DNA from 2 places in the Paenibacillus sp. J22FR83 genome. Region 1 is predicted to be linked to the other one. Evidence: riboswitches for the same ligand, from Rfam matches in the RefSeq annotation. Region 1 holds a riboswitch; the other holds the start of a gene.
What was found. Region 1 has a riboswitch for cobalamin ahead of AC58PV_RS30160 (S-layer homology domain-containing protein). Riboswitches for the same ligand answer to the same signal wherever they lie in the genome.

Region 1 (10,692 bases):
CCACAAATTAAGGCTGTCAAAGGCAATGTTACCATGGTTATTCCTCAAGGTACTCAGGTAACAAGCGGTGATACCCTAGCCGTGGAGCTGGTTACTTCAAAGAATACTGATGATGCTGCTGTAAAACAAAATGTGAGTTCTTTGGTTACAAGCGGGAAGAAACTGGATTCGGTTAATCAGGTCATTACGATTGGCGGCGGCAGTATCGGCGTAGTATTTGACCAATTCATTACCGTGACCTTCGCTGGGATGAAAGGCAAGGAAGCGGCCTATATTCAAAATGGTGTTCCAAGTGTCATTCAGAAGTTTGCTAGTGATACAGCAGGGGCTGCTAGCGGCAAAAATGAATATGCGTATGACAATGGCAATGATTTAATTGTTAAAACGAAACATTTTACAGATTTTGTTGCTTATACTTCAAGTGTAACTGAGGTACCAGATAGTGGTAATAATAGTGGTAATAACGGCGGGACAACTCCTCCTCCAACAAACAAGGTTACTTTTTCAGTAGATAAACTAACTATTAATAAGGGATATGTTGTTCAAGAAGTGAGCGTTGAGTTGAAGCAAGGGGATACTGTGTGGAGTATCTTTAAACGAGTACTTGATAGCCGTAGGATAAGCTATATAGCTGACATATTTGAGAAATATAACAGTATTTACGTAAAATCCATTGATGGTGATGGTGAGTTCGACCATGGGACAGGCAGCGGGTGGAAGTATAACGTTAATGGTGTTTATCCTGGCTATGGGGCTGATAAGTACTCACTTAAGAATGGAGACTCGATTCAATGGCGATATACAACTAATCTTGGGGAAGATCTGGAACCGATAAAACCAACCGGTCCTATTATTAATTCTAATGATAAGAAACCAGTTATTGATGTTCCAACGGATATTAAACAAGATTACCCGATTAACATTACAAAAGAACTGCAAGATAAAGAATTAATCACAATAAACATCCCTGATGTGAAATCTAAAGTCATTCTTAATTTAACAGACGTCAAAGACAGTATTCCTATGATTTCCGCTGTAAAAGGTGACATTTCATTCTCCATCGATAAGGGAACCGTTCTAAAATCAGGGAATGTAAATGTCGAACTACTCACTACTTTAGATCCGAAGGACTCAACGCTTCAGGAGTTAGTGAAAAACGGCTTAAGTGAAGAGATTGCGAAACAGCTCAAGCTTGGTCAAGCTTTTGCCATGGGGAACCCGAATGAGTCTGTGTTATTCGATCGACCTGTAACCCTTGTACTGAAAGGCGCTAAGGGCCAACAAGTTGGATTTATCGAAGGCAATGTGTTTACGCCAATCGAGATTTATGGCACAGAGGCTGAAGGCATCGAGGCAACAAAGGGTAAAGAAAAGATTACTTATGCTTTTGTACAAGACAACAATTTGATTATTAAAACGAATCATTTTACGAGCTTTGTTTCCTATACGAGTAACGAAGAGACAGCTGTGGCAGTGGATATAAATAAGCTGTACAGTGATGTTAAATCAATTTCCACTTGGGCTCTTGATGCCATTCGTGAAGCGACAGAGAAAGCATTCGTTGAGGGTAGCAACGGGAAATTTAGCCCTCAAGCAACTGTAACTAGAGCGGAGTTTATGAAGATGCTAGTTGGTGTTCTTGGGCTAGATGTGAAGGCAGTTAAGGTCATTAACTTTAACGACGTTGCGCAAGGGGACTGGTTCTATCCTTACGTGAACGCGGCGTATAAGGCAGGGCTGATCTCGGGTACGAGTGCGGACGAGTTTAGTCCAAATGAGAAGTTAACACGGGAGCAAATGGCCGTCATCATGGTTAATGCCCTTAAGCTTCAAACTGCTGAACAGACACTAGCTATCGACGATTTGGATCAGGTATCCGAGTGGGCTAAAGCGAGTGTGCAAACGATTATGGCACGTGGCTTGATGTCAGGTTGGGATAACCAGTTCCACCCGAGTGATGAAGTAACGCGCGAAATGGCAACGGTTGTTGCAATGAGAGCTTATCACGATAAGAAGTAATTCAACTTTTGCTTAACCCTTATATTAAAAAACAGCACCCCAAAGGTTAACTAACCAATGAGGTGCTGTTTTTCTGTTTTACTTTTCTACTTTTACGAAACCAGCCCATACTTCTCTTTAATCCGGTCTAATTTCTCAAGCATCGGTCTTGCAAGGACATACAAGAAGATCACCGTTGCAGCGGCATGAACCAAATCAAAGGGGATGCCTCGGATACAGGCTAGCACCAGTAGGCTAATTGTTGGTTTGGCTTGCGTCATCATGATGGAAGAAAAGTTCATAATGAACCCGTAAATCACAAAGGTTGCTGCGCCTCCAAACATACAAAGAGCAGTGCGATTCCTTTGTAAAATCCCCTTTTTAAACAGCGCTCCAGCCAAAAAACCTATGATCCCGAAAGCGAACATTTGCCAGGGGGTCCAGGGCCCTTGTCCAAAAAAGTAGTTCGATACAAATCCTGTAACGGCACCGACGAGAAAGCCGGTTTCTGCACCAAAGGCGATGCCAGAAATGATAACGATGGCCACGACGGGTTTGAATTGAGGAACCATGAAAAAGGCCATTCTCCCAAAGACGCCTATCGCACATAGCACGGCTATGACGACAAGTTCTCTGGCCTGCGGTTTTCGCCCTTCGAATATCAAAGCGAAGGGGAGCATCGTTTCCAAGATGACCAGCATGCTAATGAAATAGTATTTTCGATCGTCCAGGTAGTAAATGCCAAACCAGATAGTTAATGGGATTAATAAAAAAATCATGAGCATGGCGGTCCGTGTACGCTTGGAGAGGCTTCTATGTTCGATAGGTGTTTGTTCGTTAGGGTCAGAAACGATGGTCGTGCTGGCACTTTTACGAATCAATGGAAGTAAGGGCTCCCTATTTGTAAAATGATCCATCTCTTCATTCACATGAAAGGCCTTAATGATGTCATTGGTCGTTATGGCTTTCGGGATGAGGTCTCTCGCCATACGGCTTGCGGAAGTCGTATAGAAGCTGTTTCCAGCAAAGAATTCGCGAGGATTGTCCTCTGATACGATCGTACCATCGAAGAACATAGCACACCTGTCAGCAAAGTTAGCGCAAAACTCGATATCATGACTGACCATAATGATGGTTGTCCCGTGTCGTTTTAAATTGGTCAATATGTCGGCAAATATGAATTTATAATGGGCATCCAATCCTTTGGTTGGCTCGTCCAGCAGTAGAATGGAAGGTTGAAGAAGCAAGATTTTGGCAAGTGCGGCTCGTTGCTGCTCACCACCAGACAAATCGTACGGATGACGGTCGAGAAGGTCCTGCAGCAGGCAGAGTTCGGCAATCTCTTGTATGTAGTTTTGCTTACGATCCTTGTCCAGCTCGCTGTCGGACAGCATTTCTAGGAGATCAGCTCTCACTGTTTTATGGACAAAAAGTGATTGCGGATTCTGGGGAAGGACGCCAAGGAGTCCATTGAATTTCTCCCGGTCCGAATACTTGTCGACGGCTTTCCCTTTCATCAGGACCGTTCCACGATAAGGCTTGCGGAGTCCAGAGATGAGGGAGAGGGTCGTTGTTTTGCCCGTTCCATTGCCGCCGACAATCGCATAGAGTTCACCTGGATAGGCACGTAGACTAAGGCCCTTCACGACATCAGGGGCGTGTTTCTCATACTTAAACCACACCTCGTCAAGCTCAAGCGTTGGTTCAGTTGTTCGCACAGGCATGTCCGCAGCTGGAATATCTTGCGCGTAGGCTTGCTTCTGAGCAAGATGATGCAAGAATTCCCTTCCCTCACGCACTGTAATGGGGCATGGAAGCTGATTATCGATGCGAGCATACACACGCATAGGTGTTGGCATGGCATAGAACATGTCGTGCCCTACATCCCGAAGTTTCTCGCCGACCTCTTTCGGCGTTCCTACTTGGAGAATTTCGCCATGATCCATGACAATAACCCGATCGGATAGCGGCATTACTTCTTCGAGACGATGCTCGGAGATGAGAATGGTGACGCCGAGCTCTCGGTTGATTTTGCCAATTGCAGCTAGAAATTCGGATGCAGCGATCGGATCAAGCTGGCTTGTAGGTTCATCTAAGATCAGAATTTTGGGCTGCATAGCCATAATGGATGCCAGATTCAGCAACTGTTTCTGACCGCCGGACAAATCGGTCACGGGTTTATGAAACCATTCCTGTATACCGAAGAAGCTGGCCATTTCAGCAACACGCCGCCGAATCTCCAAAGTGTCGTATCCAAGGCTTTCAAGACCGAAAGCAAGCTCATGCCAGACTTTATCAGTCACGATTTGGTTATCGGGAGACTGCAGGACATAACCGATTTGGGCAACTTGGGTACGTCGGTCGAGCTCTTCGAGAGGCGTCCCATGAAATAAGATCTCGCCACTTCGTGATCCATGAGGGGTAAGATCGGTTTTTAAGTGCCGTAAGAGCGTTGATTTACCGCACCCTGATTTACCGCAAATTGTGATAAACTCGCCTTGCCTTATAGCTATAGATACCTCATGCAGCGCATGCCCTAGGGAGCCAGGATAGGAGAATGTTAATTGTCGGATTGTAAAGACTTCCATTTTCTATCCTCCGTTATGTTGATAATAAGCGGTATTGCACATAGCAATGCATAGGCCATGAAGACACTTATACTGTAAAAAGAAAGCCCCGTACTTCGCATAGAAGGAAAGTATCGGAAATACATCGCTTTCGCAGCAGCTCCAATGCAGATGTAGCCTGCGGTTGCGAGAAGGGTGATAAGCGCGGTTCGATCACGGCTATCCCATGTGAAGATGGAGAATGCCGATCTTCCTTTCAACCCGTACCCACGGCTCTTCATCGAATCGGCCGTTTCAATGGCATTTTCAAGCATCCAGGTCACCATGATGGACAGGATCCGTAGGCCATGCTGAATCCTTCGGATAAGGCTGCCATTGGAGACATCTCTGCCGATGCTCCTTTGTGCATTGGAAACGATGAGGAGCTGAGCCTTAAAACGAGGCACAAAGCGCAGCACCATGGAGAAAATGAGCGACAGGGCTGGAATTATTTTACCAAACAAATAAATGAATTTATCCGACGTCATAACCGCGTTATAGCAAGAAAACCAGCAGATGACGGATATGAACATCGCCGCTGCCCCAAAGCCATAGGTAATCGATTCCAGGGTCAGTGGATTGCCGCTATGCAAATACATCAGTATCGTAACGCCCTCGTGATTAAAGGCAGGATTGATTAACGCGGTGATGATAAGGAAAGGAAGCATGTAGATAAAGTTGAACTTGATGGCTTTCTTCCCGTTGAGATAGATCGAATAAGCAAAGGCAAAGCTCAGGGAAATCACTAGACTGATCGGATGCATGAAGACCATTGAGAACAGGATGACGCATGTAAAATATAGAAAATTAACGAAGGGGTGGAAGCTTGCAAAGGAATCCCTCATTGCTTCTTACCACCGCCTGCTGAATTATAGGTGTCCCCGACGTCACGTCCCAAATCACAGGTGTATACCCATTCAATGACATCCCCTTGCTTCAGTTGATAGCGGCTCGCACCATAATTGGGGAACCAGCCATTCACTTTGTACATCCAACCTGAGAGCTCTCCACAATCAAATTCATATAGGTTGTTAATCCCTTCGATATAGGCGGAATTATAAATCGGGGTATTCACGAATTCCATATGAATTTTGTTCTTCTTCATCTCTCTTTGTAGGACATTAAACACGGACTCTCCCTCATAAAAAGTCACCTGCTGGGCTTTGAAAATCATACCATCCTTCGGGACTAGATCGACCTTCTCCGGATCGAGAAGTTTCATGTTGTTAAGTATCGTTAAGCAGCTTACCGAAAGGGTAGCTGTCAGTTGTTTGTCAGAAGTTTTCGCGTTCTCCGGCTCTATGGGCAGCGGCTTGCCTTCAGGAACAGGCTCGGTCAGGTATGGATCCTTCCCCGTCTTAGGGTCAATTGGCATAGCTGATCTTGCGCTTGGGGCGGTTGCCTTGGGTAGATCCAATTGGCTGCCGTCCCCACCCGACTTAGCCTGTGGCTCCACGGCCTGAGTCGAGGCAGGTGGAGATGGGGATGCAGCCTCAGACGCAGGCGGAGACGCCACAGTCGGACTTGCCGCTGGTGTCTCGGTACTTGAAAGTGCAGCGTCGGGTGATGTTGTGGGCGCTGGCGACCGTTCAGCGCTCGGTTCAGTCACAGCAGGTGAAGCTACCGCTGGATTATTAGATTCAAGCGCGATGGTAGACGTCGGCATAGCCTGTTGCCGCGGTTGTCCGCTGCTTAGGTAGGCAATGACGAGTACGACCAGGATAAGTGCTGCGGCAATAACTTTATTTTTAGTAAATCGCATTAGCTCGCCTCTTTAATTAACTGTGCTGCAGTGAGTAGGCGGTAAAGCATCTCCGCGATTTCAGCCCGTGTAACAGTTTGAGTAGGCTCAATATTGAGCATATCCTGCGATAATAGCTGTTCGCGATAGTTAAAAGCCAGTGCATTCCTCGACCACTCCGCCGTGAGTGTGTAATCCCCGAATTGCGCTAGCATATCTCGGATTGCACTTGTGCTTAACGTCGTATTCATGCCAGAGAGCTTGCCTGCATTGGCAATCATGACAGCAGCTTCCTGCCTCGTAATCGTATTATTTGGCGTAAATGTGGTATCGGACGTTCCGCTTACGATGCCGTAAGAATATGCCGTACCAACATAGTCTGCGTACCATGCTGCAGCAGGGACATCATGGAATTGTGTTTGTTTTCGCAGAGGAAGGCCGAGACCTTTGGTTACAATGGTTGCAAATTCAGCGCGAGTCATTGTTTGATTCGGCGCAAAATGATTGTCCGTCAATCCATTAATAATGCCTCTAGATGCCAGGGATGCAATGGCTGTTTTGTTCGCATGTTCGGTAATATCCGAGAAAGACGGATTCGCAGCGATGACGGGCATCACTTTGATATCCTTGTTCTTGTTGGCTAATCCGTAATTGCCTACATGCGTAGATGAAGTAGATAACTTGACATCGTTCATTCTGTAGAGGCTGCTCTGACCTGATAGGATGCGTTGGACATTCACAAGTCCATAGAGGGCCTGCTCTGTAGACATGCCCGTTGCTCCGCTGCCATCCGTGGTATGTTGAAATCCTTGTCCTTTTGAATAAAAGGAGAGTAAATTATCGACGATGGTTTTGCCATTTTTCACAAAACGACTGTCGTGTAGGTCAATCCCCAGTTCACATAGTGCCATTAATACCTGCACGGTGCTCTCCGAAGTACTTACACCCAAGCTGGCATACCCGCCTTCATTGTCCTGTATGCGAGATAGAAGTATAATGGCCTTCTCTGTTGCTGCTTTGACTTTCGCATTGTTCTGATAGTTGGCTAGAGCTTGCAAGGCCATGCCGGTAATATCAGGATCAGCCGACGTGCCCGAAAGTGCAAAGCCGCCATCTGCTAACTGATTCGATAGAATTTCGTCAATGTACATTTCTCTCGTTGCCTGCGTCTTGGCCGTTGGGTTGACAGGTATCGTATACTTGCCGCTGTCGAGCGCAATTAAAGCAAATATCGGCCCATTGATCCCTTGCCATATCGTCTTGTCAAAGTCGCCGAGCGGCTTCAGCAAATTATAGCCTCCGACGTTACTGGGATCCGCGCCAATTGCTGTTAAAGCGATAATCAAGCGGGAGTATTCGGTATACTTTTTATCATGCAGATTGCCATTCAACGCTTTCACGTAGGTTTCTACGCCTCTATAATAATCGTCGTAATAGCTTTGCGGCACGTCAGCGGAGGAGCGAGCAAGGCCAAGAATGGCCCATTCACCGCCGATAGAACCAACTTCCGGTTTCTGTACAGTCGTAAGCACATACTGCGCTGTATCCTGTACAGCAATGTCTACAGCTGCATTCGGCATAGCGGATACAGGCACGATGTTTAGACTGCTTGCCAGTAGGAATAGAGCCATGAATAGGGTGAACATCCTATAAGGTAGTTTCATTGTGATCCTCCAAGTGAAAAATGATAGGGATGATGAACATACAAAAAAGCCCTTGCGTGGAAAAAATCAAGGGCTGTGATGTCAGTATGGGTCGTAGACAACGAAAAAAAGCACCTCCTCTATCATCCGTAGAGTTTGTGAATACACAGTAAGGCTGGTCTCCTGACTCATGCGTCAACGCTTCTCTCGCCTTCCCAGTATAGCTATACCAGTGGCCATTTCTAGAGTCGCTCGTCATTTACAGTGGCGGGACCGTGCTGGAATTTCACCAGACTTCCCAATTAAGCATTACCTACGTTCGTAAGCATGCACCTTAACTATCCATTATTTAATTAGTTTAATCATATATATAGTTGAATTGTTTGTCTATGGAAGTTTACTAGCAAATGACCTTCCATTTACGGCAATTCACACAATATGTGTTACCATAGTCATAATTCACGAAGCGCTGGTTCATATGCCAGTGGGAGGGACGAAGCCATGACATTACAGCAATTAAAATATGTGATTGAAGTCGCGAACCGCGGGTCGATTAATGAAGCAGCGAAACGGCTGTTTATTTCTCAACCCAGCCTTTCCAATGCGATTCGAGATCTGGAAGAAGAACTCCAAATCTCGATCTTCGATAGATCCAATAAAGGGATCTCACTTTCGAAGGAAGGTGTGGAATTCCTAAGTTATGCGCGGCAAGTTGTCGAACAGGCGGAGTTACTGGAAAGTCGATATCTCAATGCGAAGCCTTCTTCGCAGCATTTTTCTGTATCGACGCAGCATTATGCTTTTGCCGTAAATGCATTCGTGAGTCTGGTTGCGGAGTATGGGCAGGAGGAATATGAGCTCGCTTTACGTGAAACCAAAACATATGAAATCATCGAAGATGTCAAAAACTCGCGGAGCGAGATCGGCATTTTATACGTGAATGAGTTCAATGGCAAGGTGATAAACAAGCTGCTGAAAAGCGCAAATCTGCAATTTAATAGTTTATTTATCGCCAAACCGCATATTTTTATCTCCATTAAAAATCCGCTCGCTAAGCAATCCATGGTCACCATTGACCAGCTGCAGAGCTATCCGTATTTATCCTTTGATCAAGGGGAATATAATTCTTTTCATTTTGCCGAAGAAATTCTTAGTACGATGTCACATAAGAAAAGCATCCGTGTGAATGACCGGGCGACGCTTTTCAATTTATTAATCGGTTTAAATGGATATACCATATCAACCGGGGTCTTAAGCTCAGATTTGAATGGCAATGAGATTATCCCTGTACCACTGGATTGTGATGAAACCATCAATGTGGGTTGGATTTCCCATAGCCATATCTCGCTATCCAAGCTGGGAACTGCTTATGTAGAAGCCCTTCAACAAGCCATTGCCCCCATGGTGCTTTAATATAGCTTTTTCCTATATCTAGATATACATTATTCCAGTTACGTTATAACTACTCTGCTATGTTATCTTTTGTATAACAAATTGCAGAGGGGTTTTGTCCGATGGTAAGAAGCAGTAGTTTAGGATATCCGCGTATCGGTGCTGACAGAGAATGGAAGAAGGCACTCGAGGCTTTCTGGGCAGGTAAGCTGGAAGAATCAGAGTTTGAATTACAGTTGCAGGAGATTCGTTTAAATCACTTGCGCAAGCAGCAGGAGAAAGGGATTGACCTTATTCCTGTCAACGATTTCAGCTATTACGATCATATTCTAGATACAGCTGCTATGTTTGGCATCATTCCTGAGCGGTTTGCTTTTAAGGGTGGCGTAGTGCCCTTGTCAGTGTATTACGGAGTTGCCCGAGGAACGAAAGATGCTACAGCAAGTGAAATGACCAAATGGTTCAACACCAATTATCATTATATCGTGCCTGAACTGAACGGAGCTTCACCTGTCATTACGGAGAACAAGCCTCTAATTGCTTACCGGGAAGCGAAAGAGAAGCTAGGTATCGAAGGTAAGCCAGTTATCGTCGGTCCTTTGACATTCTTGAAGCTGTCCAAAGGCTTCAGCGCATCGGAGTTCGACACGTGGTTGAACACGTTGCTTCCATTATATGTGCAAATTCTTAAAGAACTTGCAGAAGAAGGCGTTCAATGGGTACAAATCGACGAGCCGATTCTCGTCACGAAGTTGAGCGATGGGGATGTTGCTAGACTGAAAACCATCTATGAAACGTTTGCCGAAGCCGTGCCTGGCTTGAACATTGTTTTGCAAACGTATTTTGAATCCGTAGATCGTTACGTTGACATTATTTCCTTGCCGGTCAAAGGATTTGGTCTGGACTTCGTTCATGGCCTTCAAGGAAACTTGGCAGCTTTGAAAACCTTCGGATTCCCAGCTGACAAAGTATTAGGTGCAGGTGTCATCGATGGACGCGGTATTTGGAAAGCATCTCTGCGTGAGAAGCTGGCGTTGTTGGAAGAAATTACTGCGCTTGTACCGGCTGAACGACTTCTCGTACAATCGTCAAGCAGCTTGCTCCACGTGCCTGTATCGACGGAGCGGGAGACGAAGCTGGAGGCTGTATTGAAAGATGCGCTCGCTTATGCCGATGAGAAACTGGTTGAGCTTGTCTTGCTTACGAAAGCTGTTTCCGCAGGCCCTGCAGCGATTGCCGGAGAATTGGAAGCATGCGATCGTGCCCTGCAAGCCCTGCAAGAGTCGGAAGCGCGCAGCCGCAACGATGTCGG
Region 2 (10,692 bases), on a different contig from region 1:
TCGGATTATTAGGATGCCCGAGGAAAAATAAATCGACATCTGGCAGCGCTGCTTCAACATCCGGCCATTGTAGTTCGAACAGATGCTGAGGGCTTAATGGGATGTTGGTTAGCCTTCCTCCCGTTTTGTGAACCGCTTCCTCGTACTCGCTAAAAGACGGCCTAGCAAGTCCAGTCCTACTTGGTTGTACTACACGGATGATCAAATCGATCAGCTCGGCAGCACCATTTCCTACTAAAATACTCTCAGGATCAATCTCGTATTTCTGAGCTAGCTTTCGGCGAAGCTCACGCACAGCAGGATCTGGATATTTGACGATATCTTGCCAGCTTGCTGCTAGAATTTCCTTTACTACCTCAGGTGGTCCAAGCGGATTCATATTTGAGCTGTAGTCCAGGAAGAGCTCCTTCGGCCGACCCCAAGCTTCCTCCGCTGACCAGAGATCCCCTCCGTGTCCATAACGCTCTAACATCAATCTCATTCCTTTCCTAAAAAGATGACAAACTCTCCCTAACTACCCAGGAAGATGATGACGGCTAGTAACAGCACACTCTCCAGGAGCTCATTTAAAGCACCGTATGTATCTCCTGTAAGTCCACCAAGCTTGGAGGAGATGTAAGCGGCAATTCCGCTTCCAACTAGCGTTGTGATAGTCATAAAGCCTAGAACCATGCTCCAGCTCGGTAGCGGAGTTAGGTTTGCAGTACTAATACAAAGCGTAGTTGTTAATAGGGCTACTACTAGGGATACTGTGACATGCTTGCTGTTAACGCCACGGAACAGACTTCCTAATCCCGAAGTCGGTCTTGCATAAGGCCACATTCGTATAGCTGCAACCATAAACCAACGACTCCAGATCGGCACGATCGCTATTAGAATAAGCAGACTTCCTTGTCCCCCTGCATGATTGGTATCCAGCATGGTATAGAGCAAGGAAAATTTTAACAATAAATGTAGAACACACACGATAACGCCCATCGCACCAACACGGCTATCCTTCATAATCTCAAGCATTTGCTCGCGTGGACGATGACTGAGAATGCCATCTGCGGTATCCATGAGACCATCTAGATGCAGTCCGCCTGTGAGCGTGACCCAGATCGTTAAGAGCAGGATGGCTGCCGGCATGCTTGGCAGCACGTGAGAGAGCCCTTCTCCAGCTAACAGGAGAAGCAGTCCGATCACGGAGCCAACCAATGGGTAAAATATAGAGCTGCGCTGAAACACACGCTCGGTATAATCAATCTGCACAGGAATCGGCAGACGCGTCAGGAATTGAAAGGCTGCCAGACAGGCTCGCAGCCAGTCTAATAAAGTATGAGTGCGACGCACAAGAGTCCTCCCATCACTACATAACTGGCGCCGTAGAGCATACTCACGGCGTTCACAATGTCTCGCTGCGTTCGCGGACGCAGCGGCCATCCCAGGCGGGCGCGCTCACTCGCCGCGCCGCCATAGACGTTCAGCCCGCCAAGCTCGATCCCGAGTGCTCCGGCTACCGCCGACTCCGGGATCCCGCTGTTCGGGCTGGGGTGTAGATGCGCGAAGCGGCGGATCGCCGCCGCCGCGCGCTTCGCTGAGAGGCCCGGCTTCGCCAGGGCCACGAGGATCAGCAGGATCCCGGTGATCCGCGCCGGGATCCAGTTCAGGGCGTCGTCCCAGCGGGCCGACGCGGTGCCGAAATGACGGTATCTGTCATTTCGGTACCCGACCATCGAATCCAGCGTATTCGATGCACGGTAGAGCATCGCCAGCGGCGCACCGCCGATGAGCGCATAGAACAAGGGCGCGATGACCGCGTCCACGATGTTCTCCGCGACCGTCTCCACGACGGCTCGCGTGAGCTCCTCCTCGTGGAGCGCATCCGTATCCCGGCCAACGATGTAGCCGGTATACTTGCGAGCATCCGCGAGATCGCCCTTGCGCAGCGGATTGTAAACCAAATACGCGGCGTCCTTTAGGCCTTTGATCGCAACTGTCGTGGAGATAAGCCAGGTTGAGACTGCATACCCTAGCCAAGGATGAATATCATTGGCGAAGTGTACGAGCACAAGTACCACACTAAAGCTCAGTGTGATTGTGGAAAGCGTAAGTATGACGCCTTTCATGCGCAACCGATTTCGATGCCGATCAACTAGGGCAGCCGTTGTCGCCATTTCCCTAGGATGCAGTCTATCTTCTACCCAACGGATCCAGCGTCCAATAAGTATGACGGGATGCGTGGGCCACTTCGGATCACCAATCAGCCAGTCTAGTGCTATTGCAGCAGCCGTCATCCAGACGATTTCCTGCCATGTATATATCCACATAAGAGCTTCACCATTCCGTACTTACTTGTCTTTGGGAGTAACTTCTCTCGAAGTCCTTCGAGGATGTGCGGCCACGTTTTAGATATCGTTTTTATCGCAACTCTAAAATCGGACTACTCACGCTTTTACGCACGAAATCCCCGATTTAGATCGGAAATATCGTACTACACTCACCACCAGTTTCTTGCACTCCCATCTATACGAAACCCAAACCACGCAAACATATCCATTCCTTACATATAAGCTCTGCTTTTTAATTCGATCGGGATACCGACCGTAACCAGGAAAACCTCCTGACATACTTCAGCGACACGTTGATTCATCCGTCCAGCCAAATCTCTGAATTGACGGCCAAGCGGATATTCCGGCACAATCCCGTCACCAACTTCATTCGTAACGAAGATGAGTTGTCCACAGTAGGAGGACACGACATTCACAAGCTCGTCAATTTGGTTGGATACGAGTTGAGGTGCATCGCTCTCCTGTTCATAGTAGAGCAGCCAGTTCGTCAGCCATAGGGTTAGGCAGTCGACTAACACCACTGCACCCTCGCTGCTTTCTTGAAGCTGCGTGAGACAGTCTTTCAGCGCATACGGCTCCTCTCGGGTTTCCCAAGGGAATCCCGATTGCAGCCTTTGCTGCTGGTGAAGCCCAACCCGCTCCCTCATTTCCTCATCGTAGATGTGGGAGGTCGCGATATAAATCCCCTGCTTGCCGCGATGCATCGCTAGCTTCTCTGCGAAGGAGCTCTTGCCGCTGCGCGCTCCGCCCGTTACCAGAACCGCCATCGCGTTCCCCTCCGTCTCTCTGTCTGTTACTCCCTCGAAACGCCTGCGCTTTCGAAGGTCGCCATTTCTTTCATGATCTTGCCTGCGGCATCGATCAAGTTGAACGCAAGCACAGCGCCTGTGCCTTCGCCAAGTCGCATATCCATTTGCAGCATCGCTGCGAGGCCAACCGACTCGAGCACCTTCTTGTGTCCCTGCTCCTGCGATAAGTGCGAGGCGAGCATGTAGGACGCGCTCAGCGGAGCTAATCGGCTCGCCACGAGCGCTGCGGTCGACGAGATGAAGCCGTCGACAACGACCGGGCAGCGATGCTTCGCTGCCCCCAGGATCACCCCAACAAGTCCGGCGATCTCCAATCCGCCGACCTTACTCAACACTTCAAGCGCATACTCACCGCTTGAGCCTTCTCCCGCACTTGCACTCGCACTCGCCCCCACTTTCACCCCACGCCCGTGCAACCCATTCACTCTTAGCGCTCTATTCACAACCGATTGCTTATGCAGCCAAGTCGCATCATCAATCCCCGTACCACGGCCTACAGCTAGGCCAGTATCTATGCCTGTCAACGCACACACAATCGCTGCGCTCGCCGTCGTATTGCCAATTCCCATTTCGCCCGTAGCGAAAAGCCGGTACCCTTTTGCCACCAAATCATCAACAATTTCACTGCCTGCTAGAATCGCTTGGGTCGTCTCTTCCAAGGTTAGAGCCGCTTCCTTTGCCATGTTGCGCGTGCCTTTTCTAACTTTGCGAGCAACGAGATTGGGATGCTCCAAATCAGCATTGACCCCCATATCCACACAAACCACATCGGCTCCGGCATGTCTAGCAAGGACATTAACTGCAGCACCGCCATACAAGAAATTGAGTACCATTTGCGGTGTCACAGCCGCTGGGAAGGCACTGATGCCTTCCTCACATACACCATGGTCACCAGCCATGACAATAACTGCTCTTTTTTCAAAAGCCGGTATCACTTCACCTGTAATCCCTGCGACTTGGCGAGCAATATCCTCAAGCTTTCCCAAGCTTCCTTGCGGTTTCGTCAATTGGTCCAAATGATCATTAGCTTGACGAGCAGACGCTTGATTAACGGGTTCAATCCTATCTATCAACTGTTGTAGAGTGTTCATTATCTCCATCCTCCGAACCCAATTTATTTCCCAGGTTGTAACAAAATTTGCGGTACTTCACTAACCGGATGCTTCAGCACAATCGGCTCTGTTCCGTATACGTCAGCTATTTGTGTACTCGTAATAATTTCTGCCGGTGTTCCGATTGCGACGACTCGTCCTTCATGAACGATCATCAATCTCGTGCAATACTGCGCTGCCAGATTCAGGTCATGTAAAACCGCAATCACCGTCAATTCCGACTCCTGCTGCCAAGAACGAATGTAATCCATCATCTGTATCTGATATCCAATATCAAGAAAAGTTGTCGGCTCATCGAGCATGAGCAAGCTTGGTTGCTGTGCCATCACTTTGGCTAGTGCAACGCGTTGACGTTCTCCACCACTCAGACGCTCAATCGTTCGATCAACGAGCCCGTCTAACTCAAGCTTTGTAATAATGGCATCAATAAGACCCTCTGATTCCGCCGAATCTTCTCCAAGCCAATTTTGGAACGGATAGCGCCCCATCTCCACGACTTCACGAACCGTGAAGCCAACCGGGGGCAAAGCATCTTGCTGAAGGACCGCGAGCCATTTAGCAAGCTCTTTGCGCGAATACGAAGATATCGGGTTTCCGTTTACACGCACTTTCCCATGCATCACAGGATCCATGCCTGAGAGAAGTCGAAGCAGGGTAGATTTGCCGCTGCCATTTGGACCAATGATCCCAAAAAACTCTCCCTGCCCAACCTCAAAGCTCATATTATTCAGCACTTGTTGCTCTCGAAAGCTCTGATAAAGCCCCTCGACTCCAATCATCGTAATCAACCTCTCAACGTTTTCTTATCTTTATGGAGTAGATAGGCAAAAAATGGCGCACCCAGAAACGCCGTAACCACGCCGAGAGGAATTTCCGTAGGACTCAGGATTGTTCGGGCCAATGTATCTGCCCATAACACATAAATCCCGCCTCCGATCGCCGATAAAGGAATAATTAAGCGATAATCCGGCCCCACCAACAGCCGTACTAAATGCGGCACAATTAATCCTACAAAGCCAATAACCCCCGCCACAGACACAGCCGCCGCCGTGATCAAAGTGGAAGCAATCAATACGATCAGTTTCGTACGCTCGACATGAACTCCGAGATGCGCAGCTTGGCGCTCTCCTAGTACCAGTAGATTCAACGATCTCGCATAGCTTAGCAGAATCACGATCCCTATTACGAGATAGGGTAAAATCATATACGTATATGACCATCCGCGCATCGATAGACTACCCATTAGCCAGAAAAGAATTTCATTAATCGTTTGATTCGATATCGCGACTAGAAACGATACAAACGCACCTAAAAATGCTTGCATGACAACACCGGATAGGATCAACGTTTCCATCTTCAACTTCCCATCAATCATGGCCAGCCTCAAGACTAAGAATAAGGAAATAAGGCCAGTTGCGAAAGCTACAATAGGGATCGACCATTGCCCGAACCAGGCGAATTGCAGCCCGAAATAAATAAGAAATGCTGCACCAACAGATGCTCCTGAAGATACACCGAGAGAGTAGGGGTCGGCTAGCGGATTGCGCAAAACGCCTTGAAATCCAGCGCCAGCTATGGAAAGTACGGCTCCTACAAGTATACCTAATAACAAGCGAGGGATTCTTACTTTATTGATGATCTGTTCCGAAGATTGCGGCCAGTTCACTTCAATGTGACTACCTATCCAAGGAAGATGCTTCGCCAGTATCCCCACAATATGTGTAATAGGGAGTTGAGCCGACCCAATGGATAAACTCACCACAATAGAAAGAAGAAGGAGTATAACTCCCACTCCTCCCCCAAGCATTAATTTTCTTTTCATTATTTCACCAATTCAGGATAGATTCCTTTCGCTATTTCCAGCAGCCCCTCCGTCAATCTAGGACCCGGACGGCTTACGGAATTCTGGTCAAGACCGACCACGCGTTTATTTTTCACCGCATCAATGGCATCCCAGCCTCCGCGTGAACGAATAATTTCCTCTAGCGGCTTTTTACTTTTAAAATCGACAATACCATTGGCGAATAAGATGACATTCGGATTTTGCTGAATGATCTTCTCTTCACTGATCTCATACCAGCCAGCTTTATCCGCAGCCACGTTAATCCCCCCAGATAGGGTAATCAACTCATCCATGAACACGCCGCTTCCCACGGTCCAACCTGGTGCAAACTCGATGTATACTTTTTTCTTGTTCTCCTGCTTCACGTCTTTCACGGCATCAACAACCTTCTGACGATCCGCTTTCATTTTGGCAACGACTTTTTCGGCTTGTTCTTGATGATCCGTAATTTGTCCGAATGTAAGAATATTGTTCATAGCATCATCTAACGTTTTGGGATCAACTTTGAATACGTTAATATTCACCTTACGTAGGTTCTCAACAGTTGTAGCATCCATGGAAACACCCGTGAAGACAACATTCGCATTCGTAGCTATGACAGCCTCCGTGTTTGGCTTCGTAATGCTGCCTAGCTTGGGCTTCGATTTGGCGCTATCTGGATAATCATCAAAATCCGACACTCCGACAATATTTGCTTCGAGTCCAATCGCAAACAGCGTTTCTGTCTCTGATGGTGACACGGAAGCAATTCGCTCTGGCGCTTTGTCGAATGTGAACTCTTTACCTGTCGCATCTTTGACTTTCAACGGATAGGTCGTTTTCTTCGCAGTTACTGGAGCTGCCGATGCTACTGGAGCCTTCGTCCCCGCACCACCTAATTTCGATGGATCTGTAATTTCCGTTTCCTTCTTCGCACATGCAGCTAACGAAATCGCGGTAGCAACCGCTAATGTAAGAATAAGTCCTCTTTTGAAATTGCTCTGTTTCATCACTTAAACCCTCTTTTCATTATTTTGGCTCTATAGCCAAGGGAGAATAACTGGATTTTCTACATCTAATTTTACTCAACATGTACCATTTGACGATTTTCACCTGAAATAACAGGAGATAATCCAGTTAATCATTCCCACTTGGCCAAGAGCCCTGTGGTTGGCGCCGAAGCGTGTGTTCACTTTCCAAATAAAAAATCCCCTTTGTTCACTAGGAACGAAGGAGACGATAAATCGCGGTATTGGGCAGCTCACATTCAATCGCTGCTTCCTGATTTAACGCGATCCTTTTCCTCGAAGGATGTTGTATCGGCACGATAGGCAGGTATCCTGACTCTCCAGACTTTCGCAAGACTGAATTACAGTGGCGGGACCGTGCCGGATTTGAACCGGCTTCCCCTTAACTAGTAAGGTTCCAATTGGAAATCTACTAGTACCTATAGTTGCATATTATACGTTCAAGCTATTTGTCGATTCAAGTTGCGCTCTTATTTCTGTGCAATAATTTGGAGAACTTTCATAGCCTCGTCCATTTTCGGAGCATTCTGAGGAATGAAAGCGAATAATCCTTTACCTTCAAAGCCTTGTTCTTTCATCCATTTATTCCCATTAAGTGGAATGCCATACAAGTGCTTCTCCGCGGCCTTACCTTCTTCTTTGATCTCGATAACCCCATCTGGATAATCCTTAGGATTGATGACGTTATCCAATGAGACAAATCCCGCCTGATTGCTCAAACCTTTGAACTGTTCTTCTCCCAAGATGAAGATGCCATTACCACCAGCAGCAAGCTCAACAATCATTTTTTCCAATGAAAAAATTGGAGATGTATTCAGCTTCACAGTAGGAACTTCGCCTACCTTGGATTTCAAAGATACTTCCAATTTCTCCGCTGCTTCACTCGGAAACCCGTTAGGTCCCATCATAAATACGGATACATCTGCCTTCGGTCCGCCACAAGCTGTAAGCATCAAAATCATTCCCAGCATAACAACGAATAACCATTTTGCTTTCATGTGTATGTAATTCCCTCCGTCAATACTCTCTCTTTGTCGGTAGTCGTCAGAAAAGTCGGTTTTCACCGACTTTTCTTTCCTGCTGTCATATATTCGTTTATTTTGTGGTCCAACATCGTACTTAGTTCAACAACCGCATCAGATGTCATTTCTTGACCTTCCATGACCATCTGTTCCATTTTACGCCTCAACGAATGAATCTCTTCTTCAAGTAGAGCTAGGGAATTTTGCTTCTTGGCATTTCTGGTCAGCCAGCGCTGTCCGAAATCTTGCTCTCGAATTTGAAATTGCTTCTGAAAGTTAGTAAGCTGATATTCCATAAAAGCCACGCTCATCCCTCCTTACTCTTAGAATACCAGTTTTCGTCTCCTATGAACATATGAATTTATAAAGAATATTATAATTTCCTCAAGAAATTACCGATTCTCTCTAAGGCTTCATTCAGTTGGGAAACACTATAAGCGTAAGAGCATCGTAGAAAGCCTTCGCCACCTAATCCAAACACATCGCCCGGCACAGCTGCAACCTTAGATTCGTACAATAAACGTTGCGCGAATTCATCAGATGTTAATCCTGTAGCCACGATACTTGGGAACGCATAGAAAGCACCTTGCGGTTCATGACATTCTAGTCCGACTTCACGGAAGCCTTTGACAATCAATCTTCTCCGTTGATTATAGGACTCAATCATCCGATCTTTCTCTTCCAGTCCATTCGTCAACGCTTCATGTGCAGCGACTTGCCCCATAACTGGTGCGCACATCACCGTGTATTGGTGAATTTTAGTCATAGCGGAAATCAACTCTCTGTGACCACAAGCATACCCCATCCGCCATCCAGTCATTGCGAAAGCTTTAGAGAATCCACTAACAAGGATCGTCCGATCCTGCATCCCAGGCACTGCTGCGAAGCTCACGTGTTTCTGACCGTACGTCAATTCTGCATAAATTTCATCGGAAATAACGATCAGATCATGCTCTTCTACAACTTTAGCAATCGGCAGCCAATCTTCGTAGCTCATGATACCGCCCGTTGGATTGCTTGGGTAGCACAGAATGAGAACTTTGGAACGTGGCGTAATCGCATCGCGAAGTGCCTTTTCAGTCAGCTTGAATTGGTCCTTCGCAAATGTTTCGATCCCCACTGGCACACCACCACTTATAGCCGTGATTGGTGAGTACGAAATATAACAAGGCTCAGGAATTAGAATCTCATCCCCAGGTGTAATCAGGGAACGCAGCGCTAAATCAATAGCTTCACTGCCGCCTACCGTGACGAGCACCTCGTTCGTAGGCTCATATTTCACTTTAAAAGAAGTATACAAATAGTTCGCAATCGCTTCGCGAAGCTCAGGAATACCGGAGTTTGGCGTATATTTCGTTCTGCCCCGCTCCAATGAATGTACAGCAGCTTCACGAACGTGCCATGGTGTCGAAAAGTCAGGTTCACCAACGCCCAAGGAGATAATGTCCTCTTTACTATTGCTTACGAGATCAAAAAACTTCCGAATCCCCGACGGCTTCATTTCACGCACCGCAGGAGCCAGATAGTCTTTCATTGATTTTTTGCTAGATTGCATTGTAGTCTCATCCTTAATCATAGCGCTACCTCTCCTTATGGTGAAACAAGCATACGGTGATCATCTTCCTGATCTTCGAAAATAATGCCGTCTTGTTTATATTTTTTCAAAATAAAATTCGTTTTCGTAGAAAGCACACGGTCGATGGGCGATAACTTGTTGGAAACAAATGAAGCCACCTGTTTAAGTGAGTTCCCTTCAATCTCCACGAGCAAATCATACGCGCCTGACATGAGATAAACCGATTTGACTTCCGGATATAAGTAGATCCGTTCCGCAATCGCATCAAACCCGCGTCCGCGTTCCGGTGTAATTTGAACTTCAATCAGGGCGGTAACCTTTTCGTCAGCTACTTTACTCCAGTTTACGACTGTCGCATATTTGACGATGACCTTATCCGCTTCCATCTCGCTTATCGCTCGCGCAACTTCGGCCTCCGCCGTTCCTAACATGGTGGCGATCAGATCCGCGCTCCTGCGGGCGTCTTCCTTTAGTAAATCGAGAATTTTAAGCTTCAAAGTATCCATGGTTAAACCTACCTTTCTGAGATATGTTTCATTCATCCATTCATCTTACAATGAATTGCTGTCCTAATTCAATTGTTGATCGTGAAAGAATGGCAGAATATTTAACTATATTCGAAAATTCCACTTTGACGGCATAATAAAAAGCCACTGGATAACCATCCAAGCAGCTCATACGTCTAAATTCACCTCATACAAGGTTTAAAACAAATCCATACTTAAATATCGCTCACCTGTATCTGGCGCAATACATAGTACTCGTTTCCCTGCTCCGAGCTTTCTTGCCACCTGCATGCCCGTCCATACGGAGGCCCCAGCCGAAGGACCGACAAGAATACCTTCCTTGCTTGCCAAATCCTTCATCGTTTGGATGGCATCCTCATCCGCCACTTGCACAATCTCATCGTAGACACTTGTGTTCAGAATGGCTGGTACGAAGCCAGGACTTGTCCCTACTAGCTTGTGCGGACCAGGGCTTCCACCAGAGAGG

Region 2: it holds a riboswitch for cobalamin, as region 1 does, so the genes downstream of both, AC58PV_RS31775 (ABC transporter substrate-binding protein) here and AC58PV_RS30160 (S-layer homology domain-containing protein) in region 1, are expected to answer to the same signal.

The regions. Positions count from the first base shown of each region.
Region 1 covers NZ_JCAUAM010000022.1:102,313-113,004, reverse strand. The annotation lists gene AC58PV_RS30180 (DUF4430 domain-containing protein) at 1-2,019, shown strand, start outside; gene AC58PV_RS30175 (ATP-binding cassette domain-containing protein) at 2,112-4,586, opposite strand; gene AC58PV_RS30170 (energy-coupling factor transporter transmembrane component T) at 4,559-5,449, opposite strand; gene AC58PV_RS30165 (DUF4430 domain-containing protein) at 5,446-6,366, opposite strand; gene AC58PV_RS30160 (S-layer homology domain-containing protein) at 6,366-8,009, opposite strand; cobalamin riboswitch at 8,145-8,341, opposite strand; gene AC58PV_RS30155 (LysR family transcriptional regulator) at 8,490-9,401, shown strand; gene metE (5-methyltetrahydropteroyltriglutamate--homocysteine S-methyltransferase) at 9,503-10,692, shown strand, end outside.
Region 2 covers NZ_JCAUAM010000026.1:31,150-41,841, reverse strand. The annotation lists gene cobD (threonine-phosphate decarboxylase CobD) at 1-472, opposite strand, end outside; gene cobS (adenosylcobinamide-GDP ribazoletransferase) at 511-1,332, opposite strand; gene cbiB (adenosylcobinamide-phosphate synthase CbiB) at 1,308-2,309, opposite strand; gene cobU (bifunctional adenosylcobinamide kinase/adenosylcobinamide-phosphate guanylyltransferase) at 2,543-3,097, opposite strand; gene cobT (nicotinate-nucleotide--dimethylbenzimidazole phosphoribosyltransferase) at 3,124-4,230, opposite strand; gene AC58PV_RS31785 (ABC transporter ATP-binding protein) at 4,254-5,030, opposite strand; gene AC58PV_RS31780 (FecCD family ABC transporter permease) at 5,036-6,073, opposite strand; gene AC58PV_RS31775 (ABC transporter substrate-binding protein) at 6,073-7,083, opposite strand; cobalamin riboswitch at 7,387-7,539, opposite strand; gene AC58PV_RS31770 (hypothetical protein) at 7,572-8,099, opposite strand; gene AC58PV_RS31765 (aspartyl-phosphate phosphatase Spo0E family protein) at 8,162-8,419, opposite strand; gene AC58PV_RS31760 (aminotransferase class I/II-fold pyridoxal phosphate-dependent enzyme) at 8,497-9,699, opposite strand; gene AC58PV_RS31755 (Lrp/AsnC family transcriptional regulator) at 9,714-10,205, opposite strand; gene cysK (cysteine synthase A) at 10,404-10,692, opposite strand, start outside.